One region of the Caldimonas sp. KR1-144 genome, then DNA from elsewhere that is predicted to be linked to it. Evidence: predicted binding sites of a transcription regulator. Region 1 holds the regulator's gene; each other region holds the start of a gene.

Region 1 (10,028 bases):
GCATCGCGAGCGCGGCGTCGCGCGTCAACTCACCACGCCCTTGCCGCGCAGGAACTCGTCGACCAGCTGCAGCCGCACCAGCGGATCCTCGAGCTCCATCAGCTTCTGCTTGGCGGCCAGCGAGATCGGCAGGATCTCGCACCAGCGGTTGGCGAGCCAGCCGGCGCTGTCGAACTGGTAGGGCTCGAGGAAGGGCTGGGTGCCCTGCGCCTTGAGCGCTGCGATGGCGTTGGCCAGGCCCTTGGCCGAGCCGATCAGTGCCTCGGTCGGCAACACGACCTCGTCGTCGGGTAGCGCCGTGACGCGCGCGGTCCACAGACCGTCGTCCTGCTGCTGCGTCGACTCGGTCGCGAAGCGGTGCGTGCCGCGGCAGCGCACGTGCAGGATGCCGGTCTGGGCGCTGTCGGCCTCGATCAGCTCGGCCTGGCAGCCCACGCGCTCGAAGACCACGGGCGCCTTGCTCGCGCCGCGCACCTCGGCGCCTTGCGTCAACGCGACGACGCCGAACGGGCGCCGCTCGCGCAGGCAGTCGGCCATCAAGTCGAGGTAGCGCGCCTCGAACACCTTGAGCCCGAGCAGGCCGCCGGGAAAGAGCACCGATTGCAGCGGGAACAGCGGCAGCTCGAACGGCTCGGAGGAAACGGAATCGGGCACGGTCAGGGCGCGGTGGTCCGCGCGTCCAGTTCTCTATGGCGCACCAAGGTCGGTGTGCGGTCGCGGAAGACCTTCGCGAGCTGCTCGGCGAAGTAGACGGAACGATGCTGGCCGCCGGTGCAGCCGATCGCGACGGTGAGGTAGGCGCGCTGGTCCTGTTCGAAGGCCGGCAACCAGCGTGCCAGGAAAGCCTGGATCTGCGCGAGCATCTCGTTCACCTCGGGCTGCGCTTCGAGGTACTCGGCCACCGGCAGGTCGCAGCCGCTGAGCGGGCGCAGTTCGCGCACGTAATGCGGGTTGGGCAGCACGCGCACGTCCCAGACGAAGTCGGCGTCGAGCGGCACGCCGTTGCGAAACGCGAAGGACTCGAACACCAGCGTGAGCGAGCCGCCGACCGCCTGCACCATCTGGCGTATCCAGGCGCGCAGCTGCGTCGGGCGCAGCGAGCTGGTGTCGACCACGGTGGAGACGTCGCGCAGGTCGGCGAGCAGTTTGCGCTCGAGCTCGATCGCCTCGATCAGCGCGCGGTGGCCGTCCTGCGTGTCGTCATTGGTCAGCGGATGGCGGCGGCGCGTCTCGGAGAAGCGGCGCACCAGCGCGTCGGTGCTGGCGTCGAGGAAGACCGAGCGCACGATCACGCCCTCGGTGCCCAGGCGCAGGATCAGCGGCAGCAGGTGCGGCAGCGACGCGGCGCTGCGCACGTCCATCGCGATCGCCAGGCGACGCATGCCGCGCTCGCTCTCGAGCTTGAGGAACTCGCGCAGCAGCTCGGGCGGCAGGTTGTCGACGCAGTAGAAGCCGGCGTCCTCGAGCGCGTGCAGCGCGACCGACTTGCCGGAGCCGGAGATGCCGGTGACGAGAACGACCTCCCGATGGTTGTCGGCTCCCCGCTCGCCGGGGACGGCGGGCGACCCTCCGAGAGGGTCCGGCCTTGCTTGGGGCGGCCCGGCGCTGCGGCCGGAGTCAGCAGCCTCGTTCATGCCGGTCTGACTCATGCGCGTTGCTTCCGTTTCGTACCTGGCGCTTCAGGCGGCGCGGCGGCCGCCAGCAGCGCCTGCGCGTGCGCGAGGCTGGTGCCGCCGCCGGCGTCGCCGCCCAGCATGCGCGCGAGCTCGGCGACGCGAACCGGCCCTTCGACCGGCTTGACGCTGCTTTCGGTGCGCCCGCCGCTGCTCGCCTTGGCGACGACGAAATGATGGTCCGCGCAGGCGGCGACCTGCGGCAAGTGGGTGACCGCCAGCACTTGCCGATCGCGGCCCAGCCTCCGCATCAGCGCGCCCACGGTGTCGGCCACCGTACCGCCGACGCCGGCGTCGATCTCGTCGAAGATCAGCGTCGCGGCGCCGTGGCCCTGCTGGTTCTCGAACTCGCTGGTGGTCACCGCGATCGCCAGCGCGATGCGCGAGAGCTCGCCGCCCGAGGCCACCTTGGCCAGCGCGCGCGGCGTGCTGCCGGCGTGTCCGGCAACGCGGAACTCGACCGCCTCCATGCCCGAGCGCTGCGGCTCGGGCAAGGGCTCGAGCGCGACCTCGAAGCGACCGCCGGCCATGCCGAGCTGCTGCATCGCGGCGCTCACCGCGGCGGCCAGCTTGGGCGCGGCGGCGCGGCGTGCGCGCGTCGCGGCCTGGGCCTCGCGGTCATAGGCGCTGCGCGCGGCGGCGAGCGTGCGTTCGAGCGCGGCGAGGTCGGTGGCGGCATCGACCTGCGCGAGCTCGTCGCGCCATTGCGAAAGCAGCGCGGGCAGTTCCTCGGGCGGGCGGCGAAAGCGCCGCGCGAGGCTCATCCAGGCGCCCAGGCGCGCGTCGAGCTCGGCCAGTCGATCCGGGTCGAGCTCGCCGTGGCGCAGCCGCGAGACCAGCGTGTGCGCGGCGTCCTGCAGCTGCGCCTGCGCGCTCCTGAGCACATCGAGCGGCTCGGCCAGCGCGGCGTCGTGTTCGACCACCGCTTCGAGCGCGTCGATCGCCTGCGCGCAGCGCGACTCGGCGGAGTCGTCGGCCTCGCTCGCGGCGTCGATGGCCGCCTGCAGCGCGTCGATGATGGCCTGCGCATGCGACAGGCGCCGGTGCTCGGCTTCGAGCTCGGGCCATTCGCCCTCGGCCGGTGCGAGCTTGTCGAGCTCGCCGATCTGCCAGGCCAGGCGCTCGCGTTCGCGGTCGAGGTCGGCCTGCTGGTGGCGTGCGCGCTCGAGCGCCTCGCGTGCGGCGCGCCAGTTCGCATGCGCGGCGGCGAGGGCGGTGGTGTCGAGGCCGGCGTAGTCGTCGAGCAGCGCGCGCACCGCGTCGGCGCGCGTGAGGCCCTGCCAGGCGTGCTGGCCGTGGATGTCGAGCAGGTGCTCGCCGAGCTCGCGCAGCTGCGCGACGGTGGCGGTGCCGCCGTTGATCCACGCGCGGCTCTTGCCTTGCGCGTCGATCGTGCGGCGCAGGATCAGCGGGTCGCCGGCCTCGCCGGGCTCGAAGCCGGCTTCGGCGAGCCACGCGGCGAGCGCGTCGCCGGCGGCATCGAACTCGGCGCTGACCTCGGCGCGTGCCGCGCCCTCGCGCACGACGCCGGCATCGCCGCGCGCACCGAGCGCGAGCTGCAGCGCGTCGATCAGGATGGACTTGCCGGCCCCGGTCTCGCCGGTCAGCACCGAGAAGCCGGCGGCGAAATCGAGTTCGAGTTCGCGAACGATCACGAAGTCGCGCAGCGCGAGACGTCTCAGCATGGGATCACGAAGCGGTTCATGGATTGGCGTCGTGCACGACGCCTTCGTTCCAGTGCAGTTTGCGGCGCAGCGTCGCGTAGTAGCTCCAGCCGCGCGGGTGCAGGAAGCGCACTCGGTGCTCGCTGCGGCGCACGTGCACGCGGTCGCCGTGCAGCAGGCTGGCCAGGCCCTGGTGGTCGAAGTTCACGCTCGCGTCGCGGCCGGCGACGATCTGCAAGGTGACCTCGCCGTCGTCGGGGAGCACGATCGGGCGGTTGGACAAGGTGTGCGGCGCGATCGGCACCATCACCCATCCCGCGATGCCCGGGTGCAGGATCGGCCCGCCGGCCGACAGCGCATAGGCCGTCGAGCCGGTCGGCGAGGAAAGGATCAGCCCGTCGGCCCGGATGTTGGCGACGAACTGGTCGGCGATCTCGATGCGCAGCTCCACCATGCCCGCGGTCGCGCCGCGCGTGACGACCACGTCGTTGACCGCGAAGCCCTCGAAGATGCGGTCGGTGCGCCCGCTCGCGCCTTCGCGCGTGACGCAGCCGGCCAACATGGTGCGCTGCTCTTCCTCGTACTCGCCGGCGATGATGGGCGCGAGCGACTCGCGCAGCTCGGCGATCGGGATGTCGGTGATGAAGCCCAGCCGGCCCTGGTTGATGCCGACCAGCGGCAGGCCATGGCGCGCCATCTGGCGCGCGACCGCGAGCATGGTGCCGTCGCCGCCGACCACGACGACGAGGTCGCATTGCGCGCCGATCTCGTCGGGCGTGAGGGTGGGGTGGTCGGCGAGGCCGGTGTTCAGCGCGGTGTCGCGCTCGAGCGAGACCTCGACGCCGGCACCGAGCAGGAACTCGGCGACATCGGCCAGCACCGAACGGCTGCCCGGCGCCTGGTACTTGCCCACGAGGGCGGCATGACGGAACCGGTTGGCCATGAGCGTGCGTTCGGGTGCGGCAAATTACACCACAGGGATGTGCGGCAAGGGCTTGTACGCGCATGGGGTGCGTGGGGCCGCACCTACAATGAAAATCACGATTGCGAAGCCCGCCGGACATGCTGGACGAACGCGCCAAGACCCTGCTGAAAGCCCTCGTCGAGCGCTACATCGCCGACGGGCAGCCGGTGGGTTCGCGCACGCTGTCGCGCGCCTCGGGGCTGGAGCTGTCGCCGGCGACCATCCGCAACGTGATGGCCGACCTGGAGGACCTGGGCCTCATCGCCAGCCCGCACACCTCGGCCGGGCGCGTGCCCACGGCGCGCGGCTACCGCCTCTTCGTCGACACCATGCTGACCGCGCGCCCGGTCGGCGAATCGCCGGCGGAGCTTGAACAGGCGCGCGAGCAGATCCAGCCCGACCAGCCGCAGCGCGTGATCGCGCACGCGGCGCAGATCCTGTCCAACCTGTCGCAGTTCGTCGGCGTGGTCACGGCGCCCAAGAAGGCGAGCGTGTTCCATCACATCGAGTTCATGCGCCTGGGCGAGCGGCGCGTGCTGGTGATCCTGGTCTCGCCCGACGGCGACGTGCAAAACCGCGTGATCTTCACCGCGCAGGACCACACGCCCGTCCAGCTCGTCGAGGCCACCAACTACGTCAACGCGCACTACGCCGGCCTCACGCTGGAGGCGGTGCGCGAACGGCTGCAGCACGAGGTCGAGCAGCTGCGCGGCGAGATCGCGCAGCTGATGCAGGTGGCGGTGCAGGTCAGCAGCGAGGCGCAGGCCGAGACCTCCGAGCAGCTCGTGGTCTCCGGCGAGCGCAACCTGCTGACGGTGCAGGACTTCGGCAACGACCTCGGCTCGCTGCGTCGCCTGTTCGAGCTGTTCGAGCAGAAGACGCAGCTGATGCGCCTGCTCGACACGTCCAGCCGCGCCGAGGGCGTGCGTATCTACATCGGCGGCGAGAGCCAGGTGGTGCCGTTCGAGGAGCTGTCGATCGTCTCGGCGCCCTACGAGGTCGACGGCCAGATCGTCGGCACGCTGGGCGTGATCGGGCCGACGCGCATGGCCTACGACCGCATGATCCAGATCGTCGACATCACGTCGCGGCTGGTGACGCACGCGCTGAGCCAGAAGTAGGCCGATCGCTTGACCTTGTCACCGTGGCAAGGTCTATCGTGGCGGCCGGTCCCTCTGCTAACCTCGTCGTCGTGAAGTCCCTGCGCGTCTGTCTCCTGCTTGTGCTGGCGCTCCTGCTTCCCGTCCGGGGCGCGGTGGCGGCGGCCATGCTGTGCCCGCCCGGCGGCAGCGGCCTGCAAAGCGAGTTGCGCCTGCAAGGCGAGCCGGCGGGCCATCACATGGACCACGGTGCGGGCGGCGGCCACGACCACGGTGCCGACCATGCCGGCGCCGGCCACGCCGACCACGGCCACGAGGACGGCGCGTTCGACAAGTGCAACCTGTGCTCGGCCTTCTGCTCGCTCACGCCATTCGTGAGCGAGCCGCAGACCCTGCTCGATCCGCCGGACCTGGCGGACGCCGAGTTCCCCGCGCTCTCGCCGCCCGCACCGTCGTTCGTCTGCGGCGGCCAGGAGCGGCCGCCCCGAACCATCTGACCCCTTCGAGGCCTCTTCGAGAGGCTTGACGGGGCTCGTGCGCGCGGCGCACGGGCGTCCTCCGGCCGACATGCACCGGCCGACGACTCACATGGTTTCGAGCAATGAACGACCTTCTCCTCAGGCGCGTGCCTGCCGTGGCGCGGTGCTTGCCGTGGTGGGCGCTGGTGCTGGCCGGCTGCGCCTCCTTTTCGCCTGACGGCGGTGCCGGCCGGGTTGCCGAGCTGACCCAGGAACGCACCGGCCTGGCGAGCACCTACCAGCGCACGGCCGGCGACGTCGACACCGCGCGCGCCAGGATCGCCGAGCTGCTCAAACAGCCGCTCACGGCCGACAGCGCCGTCGAGCTGGCCTACCTGAACAACCGCGGCCTGCAGGCCAGCTTCAGCGAGCTGGGCATCGCCGAGTCCGAGCTGGTTCGCGCCGGACGGCTGCGCAATCCGTCGTTTGGCTTCGGGCGTCTGCGCGAGGCCGGCGGCGTGGTCGAGATCGAGCGCTCCGTCATGTTCGACGTGCTGGGGCTGTTGACGCTGCCGGTCGCGTCGCAGGTCGAGCAGCGGCGCTTCGCGCAGGCGCAGCTGCAGGCGGCCCACGAGGCCGTCGGCATCGCCGTCGAGACGCGCAGGGCCTACTTCAGCGCGGTCGCGGCCCAGGAGCTGGTCAAGTACTACGAGCAGGTCAAGGACGCCGCCGACGCTTCGAACGAGCTCGCGCGGCGCATGCTCCAGGTCGGCAATTTCAGCAAGCTCGCGCAGATGCGCGAGCAAGCCTTCTACGCCGACGCGACGGCGCAGCTCGCGCGGGCGCGGCATCAGGCGCTCGCCGAACGGGAGCGCCTGACGCGCTGGCTGGGCTTGTCGGGCGACCAGCTCGGCTTCACCCTGCCCGAGCGCCTGCCCGACCTGCCGATGGAGCCCGTCGAGCCCCGCGACGCCGATCAGACCGCGATGGACAAGCGGCTCGACGTGCTGATGGCCAAGCAGGCCGCCGAGCACACGGCCAGGTCGCTCGGCCTGACCCGGGCCACGCGCTTCGTCAACGTGCTGGAGCTCGGCTACCAGAACAAGAGCGTCACCGGCGAGCCGCGTGCCAACGGCTACGAGATCGAGCTCGAGCTGCCGCTGTTCGACTTCGGATCGACGCGCGCCGCGCGGGCAGAGGCCACCTACATGCAAGCCGTGCATCGCGCCGCGCAGGTCGCGGTCGATGCGCGCTCCGAGGTGCGCGAGGCCTACTCGGCCTACCGCACCACCTACGACCTCGCCCGCCACTACCGCGACGAGGTCGTGCCGTTGAAGAAGCGCATCTCCGAGGAGAACCTGCTTCGCTACAACGGCATGCTCATCAGCGTGTTTGAACTCCTTGCCGACGCGAGACAGCAGGTGACGAGCGTCACGGGCTACGTCGAGGCGCTGCGCGACTTCTGGATCGCGCAGACCAATCTGCAGACCGCGCTGACCGGCCGTTCGCCGGGCGCAGGATTTGCCATTCGCTCCTCCGCATCCGCCGCGCCCGCCGAGGGCGGCGGCCACTGAACGAACGCCATGTCCAACCGACGCAATTTCTTCAAGGCCGCCGGCGCCGTGGCGCTGGGGGCCACGGCCGTGAGCCGCGTGGGCGCCGCTTCCCTGCCGGAAGCTGTGATCCAGAGCTCGCCGACGATGGCGCCGCCGCTCGTCCCCACGACGGGTCGCCCCTACAACCCCGTGGCCACGCTCAACGGCTGGTCGCTGCCCTGGCGCATGAACAACGGCGTCAAGGAGTTCCATCTCGTCGCCGAACCGGTGGTGCGGGAGATGGCGCCCGGCATGAAGGCCAACCTCTGGGGCTACAACGGCTCGAGCCCGGGCCCGACGATCGAAGCGGTCGAGGGCGACCGGGTGCGCATCTTCGTCACCAACAAGCTGCCCGAGCACACCACGGTGCACTGGCACGGCGTGCTCGTGCCTTCGGGCATGGACGGCGTGGGCGGCATGACCCAGCCGCACATCCCGCCCGGCAAGACCTTCGTCTACGAGTTCACGCTGCTGCGTTCGGGCACCCACATGTACCACCCGCACGCCGACGAGATGACGCAGATGGCGATGGGGATGATGGGCATGTTCATCATCCATCCCAAGGATGCGCGCCAGATGCGCGTGGACCGCGACTTCGTCTTCCTGCTCGCGTCCTACGACATCGAGCCCGGCAGCGCGACGCCGCGCACGGCCGAGATGACCGACTTCAATCTCTGGACCTGGAACAGCCGCGTCTTCCCGGGCATTGATCCGCTGGTGGCCCGCACCGGCGACAAGGTGCGCGTGCGCGTCGGCAACCTGACGATGACGAACCACCCGATCCACATGCACGGGCCGCACTTCGTCGTCACCGGCACCGACGGCGGCTGGGTGCCGCCCTCCGCGCGCTGGCCGGAGGTGACGACCGATGTCGCGGTCGGCCAGATGCGCGCGTTCGAGTTCGAGGCGATGGCCGGCGACTGGGCGATCCACTGCCACAAGTCGCACCACACGATGAACGCGATGGGCCACGACGTGCCCAACATGATCGGCGTGGACCACCGCGGCGTGGCCGAGCGCATCACGCGGCTCGTGCCCGACTACATGGTGATGGGCGACAAGGGCATGGCCGACATGGGCTCGATGGAGATGCCGCTGCCCGACAACACGCTGCCGATGATGACCGGCACGGGCCCCTTCGGTCCGCTCGAGATGGGCGGCATGTTCAGCGTCGTCAAGGTGCGCGACGACGTGAAGCCCGGCGACTACAAGGACCCGGGCTGGTACCGGCACCCCCAAGGCAGCGTCGCCTACGAGTTCAAGGGGGACTTGCGGCAGCCCGCGCGCGCCGCCTCGATCGAGGCGGACGACAAGACGCTCACCGTGCGCAAGCCGCACGGCGGCCACTCCGGCCACTGAATCGACACAGGACCCTCGACACAGGACCCGGCATGAACATGACCCTCCAGACTTTCGGCGTCGCTGCCCTGGCCGCAGCGGCCGCCATCGCATCCACCGGCGCCAGCGCCCATGGCGACGCATCGCATCCCGCGAAGCCGCGCAAGTTCGACGCGGGCCAGGTCGAGGACACGCCCTTCGGCCGCGAGGGAAATCCGGCAAAGGCGGTGCGCACCATCCGTGTCGACATGGCCGACACGATGCGCTTCACCCCGGCCGAGATCCAGGTCAAGCGCGGCGAGACCGTCAGGCTCGTCGCGGCCAACAAGGGCCAGGTGCTCCACGAGATGGTGCTGGGCACGCCCGAAGAGCTCAAGAAGCACGCCGAGTTCATGAAGACGTTCCCCGGCATGGAGCACGACGAACCGCACATGACGCACGTGAAGCCGGGACAAAGCGGCGAGATCGTCTGGCAGTTCACGAAGGCGGGCGTGTTCCAGTTCGCCTGCCTGATTCCCGGGCACTTCGAAGCCGGCATGGTCGGCAAGGTGACGGTCAAATGAAGCGCCGCAGCCTTCTGGCGCTGATCGCCGCGACGGGTGCCGCCGGCGTGCCCGCGCTCGCGCGGGCCGAGCGGCCGGCGATCCATGTCTTCAAGAGCGCCTATTGCGAATGCTGCGCCGCCTGGGTCGAGCATCTGAGGGGCGCCGGCTTCACCGTGAAGGTGACGGTCGTGGACGACACGACTGCGGCCCGCAAGCGCCTGGGCATGCCCGATGCCTTCGGCAGCTGCCACACGGCCAGCGTCGCCGGCTACGTGCTCGAAGGGCATGTGCCGGCGGCCGAGGTCAAGCGACTGCTCGCGACACGGCCCGACGCGATCGGCCTCGCGGTGCCGGGCATGCCGGTCGGGTCTCCCGGCATGGAAGTCGGAACGCGCCAGGACCCGTACGACGTCCTGCTCGTCGGCAGGAACGGCCGCTCGACCGTGTTTGCCACCTACCCGAAACGTTGAAGGAGCCACGCATGAGGTTCGTCCCCCTCCTCGCACTCGCCGCCGCGACGGCCGCGTTTGCCGCTGCCGCGCAGACGGCGCCCGGCGCCGCGGATCTCGCGGCACACCACCCTGCAAGCGCGGCGCCGACGCCTCAGAGCGACGGCGAAGTGCGCAAGCTGGACAAGGAGCAGGGCAAGCTGACCTTGCGCCATGGACCGCTGCAGAACCTCGGCATGCCG
Region 2 (10,028 bases), on a different contig from region 1:
CTCTGCGCTGGCTTCTTCGTGCGCCCGGCCGCGTCTCAGGCAGCCTGTGGCGAAATCATAAGCCGCACGCCCCTACCAAGACCGCGGCCGCCAGCGCCAGACACCTGGATCTGCAACCCATCATGCCCACTGCTTGATGGATGTCGGGTTCAGCGATTGGCTGTATACGGTTCGCGTCACTTCAAGTGAACAGCGCCTGCCGAACTGCCCCTATCGGGGTCCTAGTTCGTGCGGCGCCTGAGCTTCTCCGAGCTGGTCTCGTCCATCTACAAGGCGTACCCAGAGATGAAGGTCAACAGCGTATTCCGCGGATGACCGTCTTTGCCGGCATTCGCTGCAAGGACGGGGTTGTCGTTGGCTCCGACAGTTCGGTCATCCACTTGGCAACCTTGCGATCGAAGGTGGCAAGTTGATCGCCAGGTATCTGACCGAGGAAGAGATCGGCCAACACCTGGAAAACGTTCGCGGTGCCGAGAAACACCTTCGAGGCCATCGGGCAGGCGTTCATGGCCGATCTCTCGCGTCGCCTCGCGAACCCGGTCCAACTCACGACCGATGGCGACAAGGCATACCTTGAAGCGCTGCCGGCGAACTTCCGCGACTTCGCGATGCTGGTGAAGATCTACGGCGAAGGCCCGAAGGAAGACCAGCGCCGCTACAGCAACTCGCGTCGTGATGGGCGACCCGGACTTGGCTCATGCCTCCACCAGCTATGTGGAGCGGCAGAACCTGACAATGCGGATGGGCATGCGCCGCTTCACGCGGCTGACGAACGGCTCTCGAAGAAGGTCGAGAACCTTGACATGCTGTGTCGCTGCACTTCATGCACTACAACTTCGCGCGCATCCACAAGACGCTGCGCGTGACGCCGGCCATGGAGGCGGGCATCAGTGACCACGTTTGGACTCTGGAAGAGATTGCCGACTTGGCCAGCTAGCGCCGCGGGCATCCGTTGAGCATGTACTGTCTGCTGTACCAGGCCTCGGCTTCCTTTAGGAACCTGTCTATCGGCTCAGGCGCTGGCCCCGGCGTCAGAACTGCCGGCTTGTTGAGTTCCTTCCAGAGCCGCCGTAGGCGCTTCTCGACGAACCACCAAGAGGTGCAGAACTTGAGGGCCTGACTGAGATAGTCGCGATAGTCATTCAAGTGACTTTCGTCCATGCCACTCCCCGCTGGACGGATTGTTCGCGCGCGAACCCTTGCCGGGTTCGCGAGTTCTTAGTTGTCGCCTTGCTTGTCTGAAATCTCCTCAGCGTCCTTGACGAAGTCTTTGATGAGTTCGTCGGCCGCCGCTCGCATCTCGGCCTTGTCCTCGTCCGAGATGACGTGGCTACGCCTCTTGAGCACGGCCGCCAGCGTTGGCACCAGCTCGGCATTGAGCAGTGTGAGAAGTTCGAGCCGAGACATGTACATAAACCGCTCCAATCCGACGAGGAACCACGCCAGAGTCACGAGTACGCCGATTGGACCCGCAAAGTTGATGGCGGTTCGTGTAGCGATTGCTCCGGCGAACCAGAACGGACTCTCGCTCCACAGCCGCTCCCACTCGTCAGACCACGTTGCTCCGTTCAGCGTCTCTATCCACGGCCGCAGCGGGGGGAGGCATTCGGTCCACCACCACAGCACTACCCACAAGGTAAGCCACGCAAGGACCAGCGAAACAACCAAAAGAACGGACTTGGGGTGCCTCTTTAGTCCGCTCCTTGCTGCGGACATGAGCGCCCCCCACTGCCTATGTGCCATCGTGCGCCCCTCACGACGTGCCGGGAACATCAATAATGTCTATGTTGATGGCACCCCTTGACAAGAGGCAATCCCCGTGCCAGCCGCGCAACGCAGCGTTGCGCCACCTGACTCAATGCCGGTCCTGTTTTGCCGGCGAACGATGGGGCGATCGGCGGCCTCCTGATCGTCACATCTCAGACTGAGACAGTACGTGGCGTTTCGAACGCTTGAAAACCAACCCATGTCGGCTTGGGTGCTCGGCGCTCGGCCTTCCGAGTTCAGAACTCGGCGGCTCGAATTCAAGACTCAGTGAATCTCGACACCCGCCATTGAACTGCCGCCAAGCGTCCCTATAATCCCTTCGCTAGCACTCACGAGAGACGAGTGCTAACACCGCGCCGCAGAGCCCCGTCCGGGCGCGGTGACGTTTTGTGAGTCTGCGCAAACTTCGCAGGCTCGCTTGGAAAGCCTGGTATCTGCCCGCCAGTGGCAATGCATGAAGGAGATGCGATGAAACTTCGTCCCCTGCACGATCGTGTGATCGTCAAGCGCCTCGAGAACGAGACCAAGACCGCCTCGGGCATCGTGATCCCCGACAACGCGGCCGAGAAGCCCGACCAGGGTGAAGTCCTGGCCGTCGGCCCGGGCAAGCGCAACGACAAGGGCGACTTCGTGGCGCTGAACATCAAGGTCGGCGACCGCGTGCTGTTCGGCAAGTACAGCGGCCAGACCGTCAAGGTCGACGGCGACGAGCTGCTCGTGATGCGCGAAGAAGACCTCTTCGCCGTGGTCGAGAAGTAATCCGGCCGCCGCAGCTCAAGCGATCTGAATCACAGGAATACGGAGAAAACTCATGGCAGCAAAAGACGTCGTGTTCGGCGGTGAAGCCCGCGCGCGCATGGTCGAGGGCGTGAACATCCTGGCCAATGCGGTCAAGGTCACGCTGGGCCCCAAGGGCCGCAACGTGGTGCTCGAGCGTTCGTTCGGCGCCCCCACCGTCACCAAGGACGGTGTCTCGGTCGCCAAGGAGATCGAGCTCAAGGACAAGCTCCAGAACATGGGCGCCCAGATGGTCAAGGAAGTCGCTTCCAAGACCTCGGACAACGCCGGTGACGGCACCACCACCGCCACCGTGCTGGCCCAGGCCATCGTGCGCGAAGGCATGAAGTACGTGGCCGCGGGCATGAACCCGATGGACCTCAAGCGCGGCATCGACAAGGCCGTCACCGCCCTGGTCGCCGAGCTGAAGAAGGCCTCGAAGGCCACCACGACGAGCAAGGAAATCGCTCAAGTGGGCGCGATCTCGGCCAACTCGGACGAGTCGATCGGCAAGATCATTGCCGACGCGATGGACAAGGTCGGCAAGGAAGGCGTCATCACCGTCGAAGACGGCAAGTCGCTGGACAACGAGCTCGACGTCGTCGAGGGCATGCAGTTCGACCGCGGCTACCTGTCGCCGTACTTCATCAACAACCCCGAAAAGCAGTCGGCGATCCTCGAGAACCCGTTCGTGCTGCTGTTCGACAAGAAGATCAGCAACATCCGCGACCTGCTGCCCACGCTGGAGCAGGTGGCCAAGGCCGGCCGCCCGCTGCTGATCGTCGCTGAGGAAGTCGAAGGCGAGGCGCTGGCGACCCTGGTCGTCAACACCATCCGCGGCATCCTGAAGGTCGTGGCCGTCAAGGCGCCGGGCTTCGGCGACCGTCGCAAGGCCATGCTCGAGGACATCGCCATCCTGACGGGCGGCAAGGTCATCGCCGAGGAAGTGGGCCTGACGCTCGAGAAGGTCACGCTGGCCGACCTGGGCCAGGCCAAGCGCGTCGAGGTGGGCAAGGAAAACACCACCATCATCGATGGCGCCGGCGCCGCTGCCGACATCGAGTCGCGCGTCAAGCAGATCCGCATCCAGATCGAGGAAGCCACCAGCGACTACGACCGCGAGAAGCTGCAAGAGCGCGTGGCCAAGCTGGCCGGCGGCGTGGCCGTCATCAAGGTCGGTGCCGCCACCGAAGTCGAGATGAAGGAGAAGAAGGCCCGCGTCGAGGACGCCCTGCACGCCACGCGCGCTGCGGTGGAAGAGGGCATCGTCGCCGGTGGTGGCGTCGCGCTGCTGCGCGCCCGCCAGGCTGCCGGCGAGATCAAGGGCGACAACGCCGACCAGGACGCCGGCGTCAAGCTGATCCTCAAGGCGATCGAAGCCCCGCTGCGCGAGATCGTCGCCAACGCCGGCGGCGAGCCGAGCGTGGTGATCAACGCGGTGCTCAACGGCAAGGGCAACTACGGCTTCAATGCCGCCAACGACACCTACGGCGACATGATCGAGATGGGCATCCTGGACCCGACCAAGGTGACCCGCACCGCGCTGCAGAACGCCGCGTCGGTGGCCTCGCTGATGCTCACGACCGAGGCCATGGTCGCCGAGGCGCCGAAGGACGAAGCGCCCGCGGCCGGCGGCATGCCGGGCGGCATGGGCGGCATGGGCATGGACATGTGATGTCCGCCTGAGTCGTTTCTTCGATTCAGCAAAAGGGCTGCCGGAAGGCGGCCCTTTTTCTTTGCGGGACCGGCAGTACAACAGCGCGGTCGCCGGCGGGATGCGGTCGTCCGATCGATGGCCCAACCGACAGCCGAGCGACAGTGCCGGCGCCGATAATCGGCTCCGAGCGACCGTTTGTCGCCGTTTTCCCCATCATGCCGATACCTGCACCGCTGCAGCGGGCCCTCGACGAACTGCTGTCCGGGGTGCCTCGCTGGATGAGCCGCCTGGCGCACGAGACGCGCGGCCAGCTTCAGTCGCCCACCACCACGCGCAGCCTGCGCGGCACCGCCGGCGCGCCGCTGTTCGACGCCGAGGTCGCGGTGCACCAGCACCATCCGCTGTGGGCGCGCCGCGTCGCCGAACTGCTGGAACAGCGCTGGCGCGCCGACTTCGAGGCGCCGCTGGCGCCCACCGCGACGCGCCGCGCCACCCCGCGCTCGCTCGACAGCCTGAGCCTGGTCGACGAAGACCAGGCCGACGAGAACGTCGAGCTGCTGCGCATCGTGCAGGCCGTCGAGTCCAGTCACGACGCCGTGCTGCGCGAGCTTCAGGCGCGTGCCGCCACGCTGGCCGGTCACGACCGCGTGCGCGCCGAATCCAATCCGCTGCGCCCCGACCTCCTCGCGCGCGTGGTCTGGGACGCCGCCGGCGTGCTCGGCCTGGCCGGGCCGGCACGGCTGGCCCTGCTGCGCGCGCTCGCGCAGCCGCTGATCGACGCGCTCGGCCGCCTCGCCACGGACGCGCTCGCGCGGCTCGAAGCGCAAGGCGTCCAGCCGGCCGCCTGGCGTGCCCACACCTCGCGCGACCGCCGCGTGCCGACGCCCGTGTCCTCGGGTTTCGACGTCACGCGGCCCGGCGCGCTCGACGCCTTGCGCGTGCGCATGCGCCCGCAGCTGGGCACCCCGACCACCGGCAGCGGATCGCTCGAGGCGCTCGACGCCGACGTGCTGCGCATGCTCGGCGCGGCAGCGCCCGGCGCCGGCGATGCGGCGCTGGTCAACCGCGTGCGCGAGCGCTTGCCGCTCCTGGAGGCGCTCGCGCGCGACATCGCCGATCGCCAGGTGATGGAGCTGATGGCCGGTCTGGTCGAGGCGTTGATCGGCGACGCGGCGCTGCGCATGCCGGTGCGCGCGGCGCTGGCGCGGCTGCAGGTGCCGCTGCTGCGGCTGGCGCTGCGCGAGCCGGCCTTGCTCAACGACTACACCCATCCGGCGTGGCGCTTGCTCGAGCGCCTGGGCTCGCACACGCTGGGCTTCGACGACGACGCCGACCCGCGGCTGGGCGCGCTGATGCAAGGCGTCGACGCGGTCTGCGCCGAGTTGGCCGGCGGCCGGCGCGCCGACGCGGCCGCGTTCGCGCATGCGCTGGAGCAGTTCGAGGCGCTGGCGCGCGCCGACCTCGACGCCGAGCGCCTCGACGCGCGCGAGCTGATTGAGCGGCTCGAGCGCACCGAGCGGCGCAGCGCGCTGCGCGTCGGCCTGCGCCGCATGGCGCAAGCGCACGTGCACCACGCCCAGGCCGAGCCGCTGGGCCGCGGGCAGCTGACGGCCGCGCGTGTCGATGCGCAGCTCGCGGCGTTTCTCACCGGCCCGTGGGTCGACGCGATGGTCGAGATCGCGCTGCGCGACGGCGAGGACTCGCCCGCCGCGCGTGCTGCGGTGGCCCTGGTCGACGACGTCCTCGACAGCCTGCGCCCGATCCGCGGCAGCGGCGAGCGCGAGCGCCTGATCGCGCGCGTGCCGGCCATCGTGCAGCGCATCGAGCAGGGCTGCGCGCTGATCGGCCTGCCCGCGGGCGAGCGCCAGGCGGTGCTGGACCTGCTGATGAATCGCCACCGCGAGCTGCTGCGCGGCGACCTGCTGCGCGGCGAGCTGCCGATGGCCGCGCCGCCCGGCCTCGAGCCGCAGGAGATCGTGCGGCGCCTGCGTGCGGAAGACGAGGCCCAGGCCGGCCCGTCGGCCGTCGGCGGCGACACGGCCTTCGACGTCGGCTCGCTGCCGACCGTGCCGGCCGCGCTGCTCGACGAGGTGGCCCTCGGCGCCGCGCCTGGCGACTGGCTGCGCCGCCTCGAGCCGGGCACCTGGCTGCGCCTGGTCGCGCGCGGCTGCTGGACGGCCGCGCGCCTGCTGTGGGTCGGGCCGGCGCGCGAGATGTGGCTGTTCAGCGATGCGCGAGAAGGCCAGACGCACGCGCTCACGCGCAGCGCGCTGGAGCGGCTGGTCGCGCTCCAGCTCGCCGCGCCGCTCGAAGAGCGCAGCCTGCTCGAGCGCGCCGTCGACCGGCTGCTGGCGCAGGCGCGCTGACTACACAAGCTCACATCTGGGGACGGCGCCGCGCCCCGCATGGAGGTACACCAGGGCATGCCGTTTGCTCTGGTCTGCGCCTTTTGCGCGAAGACAAGTCCCGTCCGATGTCCGTTGCCGACCGTTTGATCCAGAACCTTCGAGCGCCATGGCCGCTCGTCACCTGCCTAGCGCTCGCGATGAGCGCTCCCGCCTGGGCCGAAGACCCGCCGCGTGCGACCTTGCTCGACCCCGGCGACACGGGCCTGCGCGACGACCTCGCCTGGCTGGCCGACCGCCGCGTGATCGACCTGACGCAAGGCCAGTGGCCGATCGCCGCGGCGGTCGTGATCGACGCACTGCGCGCCCAAGCGCCGGATGCGCCGTTGACTGAAGCCGACCGCGACGCGCTGGCGCGCGTCGAGCAGGCGCTGCGTCACGCGAGCGCGGCCGCGTCGCTGGCCTTCGGCGTCAACACCGCGCGCCATGTGCCGGTCGGCGCCGCCTGGCCCCAGCGTGCGCGCGGCACGGCGACGGCGACGGCACGCCTGGCCGGCGAGTCCTGCGCCGGGCAGCTGAGCATCAACATGCGCTCCGAGCCGCTGGGCCACGACGACGACGGCCCCGGCATCGACGGCAGCTACGGCGCCTGCATCGGCGAGTTCGCGCTCGCGGCAGCGGGCCAGTTCGACCGTTGGTGGGGACCGACCCGCTATGCGGCGCCGATCCTGGGCAACGTCGCTGCGCCGCAGGCGAGCCTGCTGCTGCGCCGCGCGGCCGACAGCGCGCCGGTCAGCGAGTGGCTGCAGTGGATCGGGCCGTGGAGCTGGGAGCTGTCGGTCGCCCAGCCGCGCGACTACCAGCCGGCGCGGCCGAAGGCGATCGGCATGCGGCTGACCGTGCGGCCGCTGCCCGGCCTGGAACTGGGCGCCGCGCGCTACCTGTACTGGGGCGGCGAGGGCCGCAGCGAAAGCCCGGGCTCGCTGTGGCGCGCGCTGACCGGCTCGCGCTCCAACATCGACGACGTTGCGCAAGACGGCCCCGATCCCGGCAACGAAATCGCCGGCCTCGACGCGCGCTGGGCCGTGCCGCTCGGCGACTCGACGCTGATGCTCTACGGCCAGATCGCCGGCGAGGACGAGGCGGGCTACTTGCCGTCCAAGCGCTTCGGCACCGTCGGCGCGCAATGGCGACACCTGGTCGGCGCCGACCGCTGGCAGTGGACGCTCGAGGCCACCGACACGCGCATGAGCGCGCTGTTCGGGCTCGACGGCGCGAGCCTCGGCCCGGTCTACACGCACTCGACCTACGTGACCGGCCACTACCACCAGGGCCTGCCGATCGGCGCCTTCACCGGCGGCGGCGCGCGCATCGTCGTCGCCGGGCTGGACTGGACGCGCACCAGCGACGCGACGCAGCCGCGCGTCGAGGCGCTGTTGTGGCACGGTCGCATTGCCTCGAACGGGCAGGTTGGCATCAACCAGGCCTTCCCCGGCGACGGCGAGATCTACGGCGCCAGCCTCGCGCTGCACGCCAGCATGCCGCGCTGGCGCTGGCGCGTCGCGCTGGACGCGCAGCATGCGCCGGCCACCGGGCGGGCGGACTGGGGCGTGATCGGACGCGTCGAGTTTCCCTGGGACGCGCGCCCGTAACATCGCGCCGATGCGCCGCTGTCTCGCTGCTTTCGTCCTGTCTGTTTGGTTCGCGGCGAGCTGGGCGCAAGCGCCCGCCGGCACGCCGCTGGCGCGCCCGAAGGTCGGCCTCGTGCTGTCCGGCGGCGGCGCGCGCGGCCTGGCGCATGTCGGCGTGCTGAAGGTGCTGGAGCGCGAACGCGTGCCGATCGACGTGATCGCCGGCACCTCGATGGGCGCGATCATCGGCGGCCTGTACGCCAGCGGCATGAGCGCCGAGCAGCTCGAGCGCGAGCTGCTCAAGGTCGACTGGGACGGCCTGTTCGCGAGCCGCGTCTCGCGCCAGGAGCTGTCGCAGCGGCGCAAGGAAGAAGACTACGAGATCGCGCCCGCGATCGAGGTCGGGCTGCGCGACGGCGAGTTCCGCGTGCCGCTGGGCACGGTCTCCAGCCGCGGCCTCGAGCTGCTCCTGCGCCGCTACACGCTGGCGGTGCGCGACGTGCGCGACTTCGACCGCCTGCCCACGCCGTTTCGCGCCGTCGCGACCGACATGGAGACCGGCCAGCCCGTGGTGTTCAAGGAGGGTGACCTCGCGCTGGCGCTGCGCTCGAGCATGAGCGTGCCGGGCGTGTTTTCGCCGACCGAGATCGACGGCCGCATCCTCGGCGACGGCGGCCTGGTCGACAACGTGCCGGTCGACGTCGCGCGCGCGATGGGCGCCGACATCGTGATCGTCGTCAACGTCGGCACGCCGCTGGCCAAGCGCGAGACGCTGGGCACGCTGCTCGGCGTGACGGCGCAGATGATCAACATCCTCACCGAGCAGAACGTGCAGCGCAGCCTCGCCTCGCTGACGCCGCGCGACCTGCTGATCACGCCGCCGCTGGGCAGCCTCACCTCGGCCGACTTCGCGCGCTCCGCCGACTTCTTCCAGCTCGGCGAACTGCAGGCCAACGCGCAGGTGCTGCAGCTGGGCGACTTCGCGGTCGGCGAGGCGGCGTACCGGCAGTGGGCCGCCGCGCGCGCGCAGCCGCCGGGCGATCGCCCGCCGCTGGCCTTCGTGCGCTTCGAGGGCAGCGAGCTCACGCACCCCGAGCGCTTTGCCGCGCAGCTCGAGACGCAGCCCGGCCTGCGCTTCGATCCTGCGGCCGCCGAGCGCGACGTGCGCCGGCTCGCGGCCAGCGGCGACTACGACCGCGTCGACTTCCAGATCGTGCACGCCAGCGACGGCGTCGACGGCGTCGTGTTCGCGCTCGACGACAAGGCCTGGGGGCCGAACTACTTCAAGGTCGGCCTGGACCTCAGCACCGACTTCAGCGGCGAGAGCGACTTCAACATCAAGATCTCGCACAACCGCCACTGGCTCGACGCCAACGGCAGCGAGTGGCGCAACATCGTGCAGATCGGCTCGCAGCCGACCTGGTTCAGCGAGTTCTACCGGCCGCTGCGCTGGAGCGAATCGCTCGGCTGGGACTGGTTCATCGCGCCGGCCGGCGTGATCCGCCGCGAGCAGTTCACCACCTATGCCGGCCCCGAGGGCCCCGAAAGCGGCCGGCTGCGCCGCACCACAGAAGGCCTGGGCCTCGACCTCGGCCAACCCTGGGGCCAGTTCGGCGAGCTGCGCCTGGGCGCCTACGTGCGGCGCTGGACCGACAAGCCGCTGCTGATCGGCGAGGGCTACACCGGCAGCACCGAGTCGCGCACGCGCCGCGAGCAGGGCTTGCGCGTGCGCGCGACGATCGACCAGCTCGACTACGCGTTCTTCCCTCAGTCCGGCTACCGCGTGCAAGGCGAGCTGGCCGGCGGCGCGCTGCGCGAGTCGGGCAGCTCGAATGCCGACCACTACACGCG
Region 3 (10,028 bases), 120 kb from region 1:
AGCTCGCCCATCTCGCGAAAGATGGCCGCATCGGTGGTTTCGTCGCGAAAGGCCTGCAGCACGCGCGGCGCGAGCCGGTCCTGGCAGTAGGCGCGCGCGGCGTCGCGCACGGCGCGTTCGTCGTCCGACAGCTGCGCATCGAGCAGCAGCGGGTCGTCCCAGTGGAAGGCAGCCTTGGAAGCCATCGTCGTCTCCTTCGGCACGCGGAGCAAAGGCCGCGCGCTATGGCATCGTCATGAAGAAAACCAGTCTAGCGCTGCGCGCACAGCGCCTTGATCGACTCGGGCGCCGGCACCGCACGGATGCGATGCCGATCGCCCGCGACGCGCTCGGCGAACACGCGCACCTCCTCGCATTCGCACAGCAGCTCGCCCGCCGCGTTGAAGATGCGGTGGCTCATCACGAAGCTCTTGCCGCGCCATTCGCTCACCGTGCTCTCGACGGCGATCTCGTCGCCGTAGCTGGCCGGCTTGACGAAGCGCGCCTTCGTGTCGACCAGCGGCGTGCCGATGATGCCCAACGAGGCCTCGGTCTCCTGCCAGGTCGGCACGCCGCAGGCGATGAAGTAGCGCCGCGAGCCGGCGTCGAACCAGCGGAAGAAGTTGGGAAACCAGACGATCTGCGCCGGGTCGCAGTCGCCGAACTCGACGGTGAGGCTGAAGCGGTGGACCTGGTTCATGCGACGCAGTATCGCGCCGCACGAGGCCTCACTTCTTCTCTCGCAGCTTCGCCAGCTCGGCCTGCGTTTCCTGCCACAGGTCCATGCCGATGTTGGCGCCGATGCCGGCATTCACGCGCGTGAGCTTGTCGCGCATGCGCGCGGCCTCGGCCGGCGGCAGCTCGTTGATCTGCATGCCCTTGGCCTTCAGCTCGGCCAGCGCGCGGCCGGCTTCGTCGCGCGTGTCGCGGCGCTCGAAGTCGCGGCTCGCGACGGCGGCGTCGCGCAGGACCTTCTGTTCATCCTTGGAGAGCTGGTCCCACCACTTCTTGCTCACCAGCACGATCCACGGGCTGTAGACGTGGTTGGTGATGCTGAGGTACTTCTGCACCTCGTAGAACTTGCTCGACAGGATGGTGTTGTACGGGTTCTCCTGGCCGTCGACCGTCTTGGTCTCGAGTGCGCTGAACAGCTCCGAGAACGGCAGCGGCACCGCGTTGGCGCCCAGGGTCTTGAAGCTGTCGAGGTAGACGTTGTTCTGCATCACGCGCAATTTGATGCCGTCGAGGTCTTCGAGCTTGTTGACCGCGCGCTTGCTGTTGGTCAGGTTGCGAAAGCCGTTCTCCCAATAGACCAGGCCGACCAGGCCCTTCTCGTCGAGCTTGGCCATCACCTTCTGCCCGACGGGTCCGTCGAGCACCGCGTCGGCTTCGCGCGCATTGTTGAACAGGAAGGGCGTGTCCCACAGCGCCATTTCCTTGCTGATGCCCACCAGCGTGGCGGTCGAGCCGACCATCATTTCCTGCGCGCCGCCGATGAGGGCCTGCTGCATCTGCACGTCGGGGCCGAGCGCGGCGGCGCCGACCGCGCGCACACGCATCTTGCCGCCCGAGCGCTTCTCGACCTCTTGCGCGAACAGCTTGACCGCGCGGCCCTGGTTGCTCTGTTCGTTGAGGCCGTAGCCGAAGCGGATGATGCGCGGCTTGATGTCCTGGGCCAGGGCCGCGAACGGCGCGGCGAGCGCGGCGGCGAAGGCCGCGGCGAGAACGGTGCGACGAAGGACTTGCATCTTCGGTCTCCTTGGATCGGTCTGTCTTGGGGTCAGCGCATCCACGCCACCGGCGCGGTCACGATCTGCGGGAACACGACCAGCAGCGCGAGCACGAACAGGTAGACGAGGAGGAAGGGGTTCACGCCGCGGATCACGCGCGACAGCGGCAGCCGGCCGACGCCGGCCACCACGTTGAGCACGGTGCCAACCGGCGGCGTGATCAGGCCGATGGCGCCGTTGAGCACGAACATCAGGCCGAAGTAGACCGGGTCGACGCCGGCCTTCACGGCGATTGGCAGCATCACCGGCGCGAAGATCAGGATCGTGGGCGTGAGGTCGAGCGCGGTGCCGATCAGCACCAGCACCACCATCATCACGGCGACCAGCACGCGCGGGTGCTCCACCATCGGGCCCAGCCAGCCGGTGAGCACGCTGGGCAGGTCGGCCAGCGTGATCATGTAGCTTGCAACCTGCGCACCGGCGCACAGGAACATCACGATCGCGGTCGTCTTGGCCGCGCGCACCAGCACGCCCTCGACCTCGGCCAGCGTCATTTCGCGGTGCACGAACAGCGCCACGGCCAGCGCGTAGAACGCCGCCACCACGGCCGCCTCGGTCGGCGTGAACACGCCGCTCTTCATGCCGCCGATGATGATGAGCGGCATCAGCAGCGCCCAGAACGCGCGTGCGGTAGCGCGCAGGCGCTCGCGCAGCGCCAGCGGCTCACCGGTGGGCAGGTCGATGCGCCGCACGACGAGCTTCCACGCGATCACGAGGCCTGCGCCCATCAGCAGGCCGGGCACGATGCCCGACAGGAACAGCGCCGAGATCGACGTGTTGGTCGTGACGCCGTAGATCACGAAGGGCATCGACGGCGGAATGATCGGCGCGATGATGCCGCCGGAGGCGATGAGGCCGGCCGAGGTGTGCAGCGGATAGCCCTGGCGGCGCATCATCGGCATCAGGATCGTGGCCAGCGCCGCGGTGTCGGCCAGCGCCGAGCCGCTCATGCTGGCCATCAGCACCGCCGCGCCGATCGCCACGTAGCCGAGCCCGCCGCGGATGTGGCCGCACCAGGCTTGCGCCATGTCGATGATGCGGCGGCTGATGCCGCCGGCGTTCATCAGCTCGCCGGCCAGCACGAAGAACGGCACCGCCAGCAGCGGGAAGCTGTCGACGCCCGCGACCAGGTTCTGCGCCAGCAACTGCGTGTCCCAGAAGTCGAGCGCCCAGGCCATGCCGGCGCCGGTGAGCACGAGCGCGAGCGCCATGTTCATGCCGACGCCCATCAGCGCCAGCATGCCGCCGCAGAAGATCAGGAAGGCGAGGGTCTCGGGCGCCATGGCCTTCACTCCACTTCGTGGGCGTGGCCCAGGTCCAGCGGCGTGCGACGCACGATCTCGGCCAGCGCCATCGCGCCGATCGCGAGCGCGCACAGCAGCGCCGGCAGCGGCAGCAGCGCGGTCGGGTAGCCGAGCACCACCGAGCGGCTCGACCAACCGACTTGCACCTGCTGCCAGGCGCCCCAGGCGAGCAGCGCACAGGCCAACAGCACGAGCGCGCGGATCGCGAGCGTCGCGGCGAGCAAGGCGCGCGGACGGCCCGCGAGCGCGGCCACCAGGCTGGTGAAGGCCATGTGCTCGCCGCGCGGATACGACGCCGCCGCGCCGATGAACACCATCCAGACGAACAGCAGCCGCGAGAGCTCCTCGCTCGCCGCGATGCCGCTGCCGAAGCCGTAGCGCAGCACGACGTTGACGAACACCGCCAAGGCCATCACGCCGAGGCAGACCGCCATCGCGCGATGGGCGAGCCGCTGCGCGAGGCCGCTGTCTTCAGGTGCGTGATTCATCGCGTCTCCTCGCTCGTGAGCCAGCGCAAGGATTCGTCGACCAGGCGGGCGAGCGGCGCGCGGGCGTCGAGCCGCAGCACGCCCGGCTCGGCGAGCGGCGGCTCCAGCGTCTCGAACTGGTTGTCGACCAGGCTGGCGTTGAAGAAGTGGCTGCCGGCGCGTGCGGCGACGCGCTCGATCGCGTGCGCGCGGTCGATCTCGAGGAACAGGAAGCGCAGGCCCGGCGCCGCGGCGCGCAGCCGATCGCGGTAGCGGCGCTTGAGCGCCGAGCAGCTCAGCACGGCGCCTGGCGCTCGCGCGCGCAGCTCGGCGGCCAGCGTGTCGAGCCAGCCGTCGCGGTCGGTGTCGGTCAGCGCAATGCCGTGGCTCATCTTCTGACGGTTGGCTTCGCTGTGGAACGCGTCGCCCTCGACGTAGGGCAGGTCCAGGCGCGCCGCCACCGCTTCGGCGAGCGTCGACTTGCCGCAGCCGGAAACGCCCATCACGACCACCGAGATGCCCATTTGAGATAGCGCTATCTGATTCGAAGCAAAAGAAGGCCGCAAGCCGGATCGATCAATCCCGAGGAGAAATGCCTCTCGCCCCGGGGTTCGCTCGGCTTGCGCGCCTTGCTGAGATAGCGCTATCCTAGGCCATGCGACCCCATCGCCGATCCGTGGTTTCCCTAGGCCGCCGGGCATGAACCGCCGCACCCGTGCCACCGGACGCGTGACGCTGGCCGACGTCGCCCAGGCGGCCGGCGTCAGCCCGATCACCGTTTCGCGCGCACTGCGCGGCGAGCGCACCGTGGATGCAGAGCTGGCGCAGCGGGCGCTGGAGGCCGCCCGCCGGCTGGGCTACGTGCCCGATCCGGCGGCTCGCGCGCTGGCCTCGCAGCGCAGCTCGCATGTCGCGGTGCTGATCCCGCTGCTGTCGAACGCGCTGTTCGTCGACCTGCTCGAGGCGGTGCAGCGCACCTTGCGTCCGGCCGGCTACCAGACGCTGATCGGCATCACGCACTACGACCCGAGCGAGGAGGAGCAGCTGCTGCGCGAGCACCTGGCGCACCGGCCGGCGGGCGTGCTGGTCACCGGCTTCGACCGCCACGAGTCGACCCGCTCGCTGCTGGCCGCCAGCGGCGTGCCCTGCGTGCACCTGATGGAGTCGGCGCCGCAGCCGGGCGTCTACAGCGTCGGATTCTCCCAGCGCGACGCGGGCGCGGCGATCACGCGCCACCTGCTCGAGCGCGGCCGCCGGCGCGTCGCGTTCGCGGCGGCCCAGCTCGATCCGCGCACGCTGCAGCGGCGCGAGGGCTGGCGCGAGACGCTGCAGGCCGCCGGCCTGTACGACGCCAAGCTCGAGTGGCTCAATCCGGCGCCGTCGTCGATGGCGCTGGGCGCGCAGATGTTCGAGCAGATCGTCGCGCAGCGGCCGGCCGTCGACGCGATCTTCTTCTGCAACGACGACCTGGCCCAGGGCGCCCTGCTGGCCGCGCAGCGCCTGCGCATCGCCGTGCCGAAGCGGGTGGCGGTGGCCGGCTTCAACGATCTGACCGGCAGCGACCAGATGGTCCCGGCGCTGACCACGGTGCGCACGCCGCGCGCCGAGATCGGCCGCGCAGCCGCCACGATGCTGCTGGCGATGATGCGCGGGGAACCGGTCGCGACCAGCTGCGTCGATCTCGGCTGGTCCCTGATCGTGCGCGATAGCACCTGACGCGTGTTAGTGCACACTCTCAGTTATTTCCTTAGAGACAAATAGGCGTCTTCAATCGCCTTCGACTTAGCACTCGATCGGATCGAGTGCTAGTATCTTGGCTGCAAAGGAGGACTGCATGTCTCTCTCACCGTCCACGACGCCCGCCGCCGGCACCGCCCTCGCGATCCGCGATCCTTGGGCGCTGGTGCCCTCGCTGGGCAACCTCGACGCCTACATCTCGGCCGTGAATCGCCTGCCGATGCTGACGCTCGAGGAAGAGCAGTCGCTCGCCAAGCGGCTGCGCGAACAGAACGACCTCGCCGCTGCCGGTCAGCTGGTGCTGTCGCACCTGCGCCTGGTGGTGGCCGTCTCGCGCCAATACCTCGGCTACGGCCTGCCGCATGGCGACCTGATCCAGGAAGGCAACATCGGCCTGATGAAGGCCGTGAAGCGCTTCGACCCCTCGCAGGGCGTGCGCCTGGTCAGCTACGCGCTGCACTGGATCAAGGCCGAAATCCACGAGTACGTGCTGCGCAACTGGCGCCTGGTGAAGGTGGCCACGACCAAGGCGCAGCGCAAGCTGTTCTTCAACCTGCGCTCGATGAAGCAAGGCTTCAAGGCCGAGGTCAGCGGCGAAGACAGCGACGCGCAGCAGCACCGCCAGTCGCTCAGCGACGCCGAGATCGACCTCGTCGCCGACCAGCTCAAGGTCAAGCGCGAGGAAGTCATCGAGATGGAAACGCGCCTGGCCGGCGGCGACGTCGCGCTGGAGCCGACCTCCGACGACGGCGAGGAAAGTTACGCGCCGATCGCCTACCTGGCCGACGAACGCCACGAGCCGACGCGCGTGATCGAGGCGCAGCGCCGCGACGCACTGGCCTCCGACGGCATCGCGCGCGCGCTCGACGCGCTGGATGCGCGCAGCCGCCGCATCGTCGAGGCGCGCTGGCTGCAAGTGCAAGACGACGGCTCGGGCGGCGCGACGCTGCACGAGCTGGCCGCCGAGTACGGCGTCAGCGCCGAGCGCATCCGCCAGATCGAAGTGGCGGCGATGAAGAAGATGCGCGTCGCGCTGGCCGAAGCGGCCTGAAGCGGATTCGCCTTCAAAGGAATCGGGGCCGCATCGCGGCCCCGTTCTCATTGGGAATCGATCAGCCGAGCAGCTGCCTGAGGTCGGCCGTCCAGGCCTCGACCGGCTGCCCGTAGCGCACGAACAGCCGCACGCGGCCCTCGGCGTCGAACACGTAGGCGCCCGCGGTGTGGTCGATCGTGTAGCGCCCCGGCTCCTTGCCGGGCACCTGCTGGAAGAAGACCTTGAAGGACTTCGCGACCGCCGCGGTCTGCTCGGGCGTGCCGCGCAGCGCGACGAAGCTCGGATCGAAGGCGTTCACGTAGGCCTTGAGCACCTCGGGCGTGTCGCGCGCCGGATCGACGCTGACGAACACGCCTTGCACGCGCTCGCCGGCCGCGCCGAGCTGCTTCTTCGCCGCGGCGATCTCGGCCATCGTGGTCGGGCAGACGTCGGGGCACTGCGTGTAGCCGAAGAACACCACCGCGACCTTGCCCTTGAAGTCGGCCATCGTGCGCGGCCGGCCGTCGGCGTCGGTCAGCGCGAGCGCCGCGCCGTAGTCGGCGCCGGTGATGTCCACGGCCTGGAATGCGGGCTTCTTGTCGACCAGCGCCGCGAGCCGGTCGCAGCCGGCCAGCGTGACGAGCATCGAGGCCGCACAGGCGGCAAGAAGGGTGCGGCGAAGGATCATCGGCATGGCGGCAGAGCTCAGACGGGCAGGTAGTGGTCGACCATCAGCGCAGCGAAAAGTGCCGACAGATACCAGATCGAGAAGCGGAAGGTCCGGCGCGCCAGCGCCTCGCTGTAGCCGCGCCACAGGCGCAGCGCATAGGCGCAGAACCACAGCCCCAGCGCGACCGCGGCCACGAGGTACGGCCAGCCGCTCATGCCGTAGACGAAGGGCAGCAGCGTCGCGGCCAGCAGCACGAAGGTGTAGAGCAGGATCTGCAGCCGCGTGAACTCGTTGCCGTGCGTGACCGGCAGCATCGGCAGGCCGGCGCGCGCGTAGTCCTCGGCGCGGTACAGCGCCAGCGCCCAGAAGTGCGGCGGCGTCCACAGGAAGATGATCAGGAACAGGATCAGCGACTCGGGACCGACCTCGCCGCGCATCGCCGCCCAGCCGAGCACCGGCGGCATCGCGCCCGACGCACCGCCGATCACGATGTTCTGCGGCGTCAGCGGCTTGAGGATCACGGTGTAGATCACCGCGTAGCCGACGAAGGTGGCCAGCGTCAGCCACATCGTCAACGGGTTGACCGCCGTCCACAGCAGCGCGCTGCCCAGCGCGCACAGCACGGCGGCGAAGAGCAAGGTCTGGCCGCGGCCGAGCTCGCCCTTGGCGGTCGGGCGCCAGGCGGTGCGCTTCATCTTCGCGTCGATGCCCTGCTCGACCAGGCAGTTGAAGGCCGCCGCGGCGCTCGCGACCAGCCAGATACCGAGGCACGCGAGTGCCAACGTGCCCCACGCCGCGGCATCGGGCCAGCCGGGCACGGCCAGCAGCATGCCGATCAGCGCGCAGAACACGATCAACTGCACGACGCGCGGCTTGGTCAGCACGAAGAACTGCCGCCAAGGCGAGGGCAGCGCGCCCGGCGCGGGATCGGGCGCGGCGGTGGAAGGCATCGGAGCAGGAGTGACCACGGGGGAGTCGGCGCGAAGGCGGTCGGAGGTTCTAGGAACGGGACTGCGGCGCGACGGCCGCCGCGTCCCAGGCCGCGACGGCAGCCGGCTCGCGGCGCGTGCGCACGAGCAGCGTGGTCATCACGATCGTCAGCGCGGCAGCGCCACCGGTATGCGCCACCGCCGCCACCAGCGGCCAGCCGAGCACGACATTCGAGACGCCGCTCGCCAACTGCCACAGCGCCACCAGCAGCAAGCCGGCCGCAAAGCGCCGCAGCGACGGCACGCGGCCGAGCGCAACGGCCAGCGCCAGCATCGTGGCCAGCACGACGACGGCGCCGATGCGATGCGTCATGTGGATGGCCGTGAGTGCGGCGAACGGCAGGAAGCCCTCGCCGCCCTTGCCGGTGCCCAGCGGGCGCAGGATCGAGAAGCCGTGCTCGAAGTCCATTGCCGCCGGCCACCACTGGCCCTGGCAGGTCGGGAAGTCGCTGCACGCGAGCACCGCGTAGTTGGTGCTGACCCAGCCGCCGAGGGCGATCTGCACGGTGGCCAACGCGGCCAGCGCCACCATGGCGGCACGCAGGCGTGCGCTGACCGCGACCTCGCCGCGCCGTGGCGCGGCGCCCTGCGCGGCCAGCAACGCAAGCAGGACCAGCCCGCCCAGCAGGTGTGCGGTGACGATGGCCGGATAGAGCTTGAGCGTGACGGTGAAGGCGCCGAACGCGCCTTGCACGCACACCCAGACGAAGGTCGCGCTGGCCCACAGCGCCGTGGCAAGCGAGCGGCGATCGCGCCGCCATTGCAGCCAGGCCAGCGCCATCGCGACCGTGATCAGCACCCCGACGCCGGTGGCGAGGTAGCGGTGGACCATCTCGACCCAGGCCTTGCCGTGCGTGACCGGCCCGGTGGGCTGGGCCGTCTGCGCGGCCTGGATCTCGTCGCTGGCGCCGAGCGGGCTCGCGCTGCCGTAGCAGCCGGGCCAGTCGGGGCAGCCGAGGCCGGAGTCGGTCAGGCGCGTGAAGGCACCAAACAGCACCAGGTCGAAGGTCAGGAACAGCGTCAGCAGCACCAGCGCGTGGCCGCGGCGCGCACCGTCGACGCCGCGGTGGCGCACCCACCACCACGCCAGCGGGCCGAGCGCGATCACGACGCCCAGCAGCGCCATGTGCAGCAGCGGCTCGAAGTTGTACAGCGGCGTCGCGTCCATCGTGTTCCTGCCGTGGCGCTCAGCGCCCGGCCTGGTCCCAGCTGGCCGAGGCGCGCAGCAGGCGGCTCAGGTCGCGCAAGATGGGCTTGGGCTCGCTCGGCGCCGGAAAGCGCATCATCAGGTGGCCGCGCGGATCGACGACGAAAAAGTGCGGCGCCATCGGCTCGTTCGATGCCGGCGCGAGCCAGGCGCGCAGCGCGGCGGCATCGGCGCGCAGCACCGTGGCGCCGGCAAGCGCGGGACGCAGTTCGGCGCGCACCGGCTGGGCGTCGTCGATCAGCCAGACGCGGTCGACGCGGTCCTTGTCGCGGCCGAGCGCTTCCCGCAACTGGCGCTGCAGGTAGAGCTGCTTCTCGCACAGCGCGTCGCAGGCGCCGCCGCCGACCGCCACGAGCAGCCATTGGCCGGCCAGCGAGGCCGGATCGACCGCGCGGCCCTCCAGGTCCGTCAGCGGCAGCGCGCTGGCCGAGGGCAGCGGACGCTGCGGCTCGATCAACGCGCCATGACTGCTGCGCGACTGCGGCCGGATCACGTAGTACGTGAAGTACGAGGCCACGACCGGCGCGGCGCACACCGCCAGCACCAGCAGCATCTTCAGGCGGCCGCTGCGCGCCTTGGCAGGCGCAAGCCCCGGCGACGGCAGGCTGTGGACGGTCAGGCCGATCGGCTCGGCCGAGTCATGCGGCACGGCGGGCACGGAGTCGCGGGCGGAGGAGCTGGAACCAGACATAGAGGCCGGCGACGAGGGTCGCCAGAGCAAACCACTGGAAGGCATAGCCGTAGTGCTTGTACACGTCGGCCGCGGGGGCGGGCCAGCGGCGCGCGAGGCCGTCGGAGGGGGCGTCGGGCGTGTCGCGCTGACCGTCGTTCTGCGCGCTCGTCTGCCCGTCC

Evidence for each region. The regulator HrcA, encoded in region 1, represses chaperone genes, less so after heat shock. The targets are predictions, from matches to a motif close to TTAGCACTCNNNNNNNNNGAGTGCTAA.
Region 2: the regulator HrcA is predicted to act here: its motif matches at 2,090-2,116, upstream of groES (co-chaperone GroES).
Region 3: the regulator HrcA is predicted to act here: its motif matches at 5,323-5,349, upstream of rpoH (RNA polymerase sigma factor RpoH).

The regions. Positions count from the first base shown of each region.
Region 1 covers NZ_JBMSEE010000003.1:343,276-353,303, reverse strand. Annotated here, with positions in the region: gene ACO2TI_RS09625 (pyridoxal phosphate-dependent decarboxylase family protein) at 1-28, opposite strand, end outside; gene ACO2TI_RS09620 (LON peptidase substrate-binding domain-containing protein) at 25-654, opposite strand; gene rapZ (RNase adapter RapZ) at 657-1,649, opposite strand; gene recN (DNA repair protein RecN) at 1,646-3,358, opposite strand; gene ACO2TI_RS09605 (NAD kinase) at 3,375-4,280, opposite strand; gene hrcA (heat-inducible transcriptional repressor HrcA) at 4,400-5,422, shown strand; gene ACO2TI_RS09595 (hypothetical protein) at 5,569-5,898, shown strand; gene ACO2TI_RS09590 (TolC family protein) at 6,003-7,433, shown strand; gene ACO2TI_RS09585 (multicopper oxidase family protein) at 7,443-8,813, shown strand; gene ACO2TI_RS09580 (cupredoxin domain-containing protein) at 8,846-9,355, shown strand; gene ACO2TI_RS09575 (DUF411 domain-containing protein) at 9,352-9,807, shown strand; gene ACO2TI_RS09570 (copper-binding protein) at 9,819-10,028, shown strand, end outside.
Region 2 covers NZ_JBMSEE010000002.1:103,350-113,377, forward strand. Annotated here, with positions in the region: gene ACO2TI_RS04370 (hypothetical protein) at 293-508, opposite strand; partial or broken gene ACO2TI_RS04375 (IS1 family transposase) at 474-934, shown strand; gene ACO2TI_RS04380 (hypothetical protein) at 1,219-1,743, opposite strand; gene groES (co-chaperone GroES) at 2,236-2,526, shown strand; gene groL (chaperonin GroEL) at 2,579-4,219, shown strand; gene ACO2TI_RS04395 (DUF1631 family protein) at 4,417-6,567, shown strand; gene ACO2TI_RS04400 (capsule assembly Wzi family protein) at 6,747-8,198, shown strand; gene ACO2TI_RS04405 (patatin-like phospholipase family protein) at 8,209-10,028, shown strand, end outside.
Region 3 covers NZ_JBMSEE010000003.1:224,155-234,182, forward strand. Annotated here, with positions in the region: gene ACO2TI_RS08960 (acyl-CoA dehydrogenase) at 1-185, opposite strand, end outside; gene ACO2TI_RS08965 (acyl-CoA thioesterase) at 251-679, opposite strand; gene ACO2TI_RS08970 (TRAP transporter substrate-binding protein) at 708-1,727, opposite strand; gene ACO2TI_RS08975 (TRAP transporter large permease) at 1,760-3,052, opposite strand; gene ACO2TI_RS08980 (TRAP transporter small permease) at 3,058-3,561, opposite strand; gene ACO2TI_RS08985 (gluconokinase) at 3,558-4,064, opposite strand; gene ACO2TI_RS08990 (LacI family DNA-binding transcriptional regulator) at 4,240-5,256, shown strand; gene rpoH (RNA polymerase sigma factor RpoH) at 5,375-6,328, shown strand; gene ACO2TI_RS09000 (SCO family protein) at 6,390-7,004, opposite strand; gene cyoE (heme o synthase) at 7,016-7,930, opposite strand; gene ACO2TI_RS09010 (COX15/CtaA family protein) at 7,980-9,137, opposite strand; gene ACO2TI_RS09015 (SCO family protein) at 9,157-9,867, opposite strand; gene ACO2TI_RS09020 (SURF1 family protein) at 9,815-10,028, opposite strand, start outside.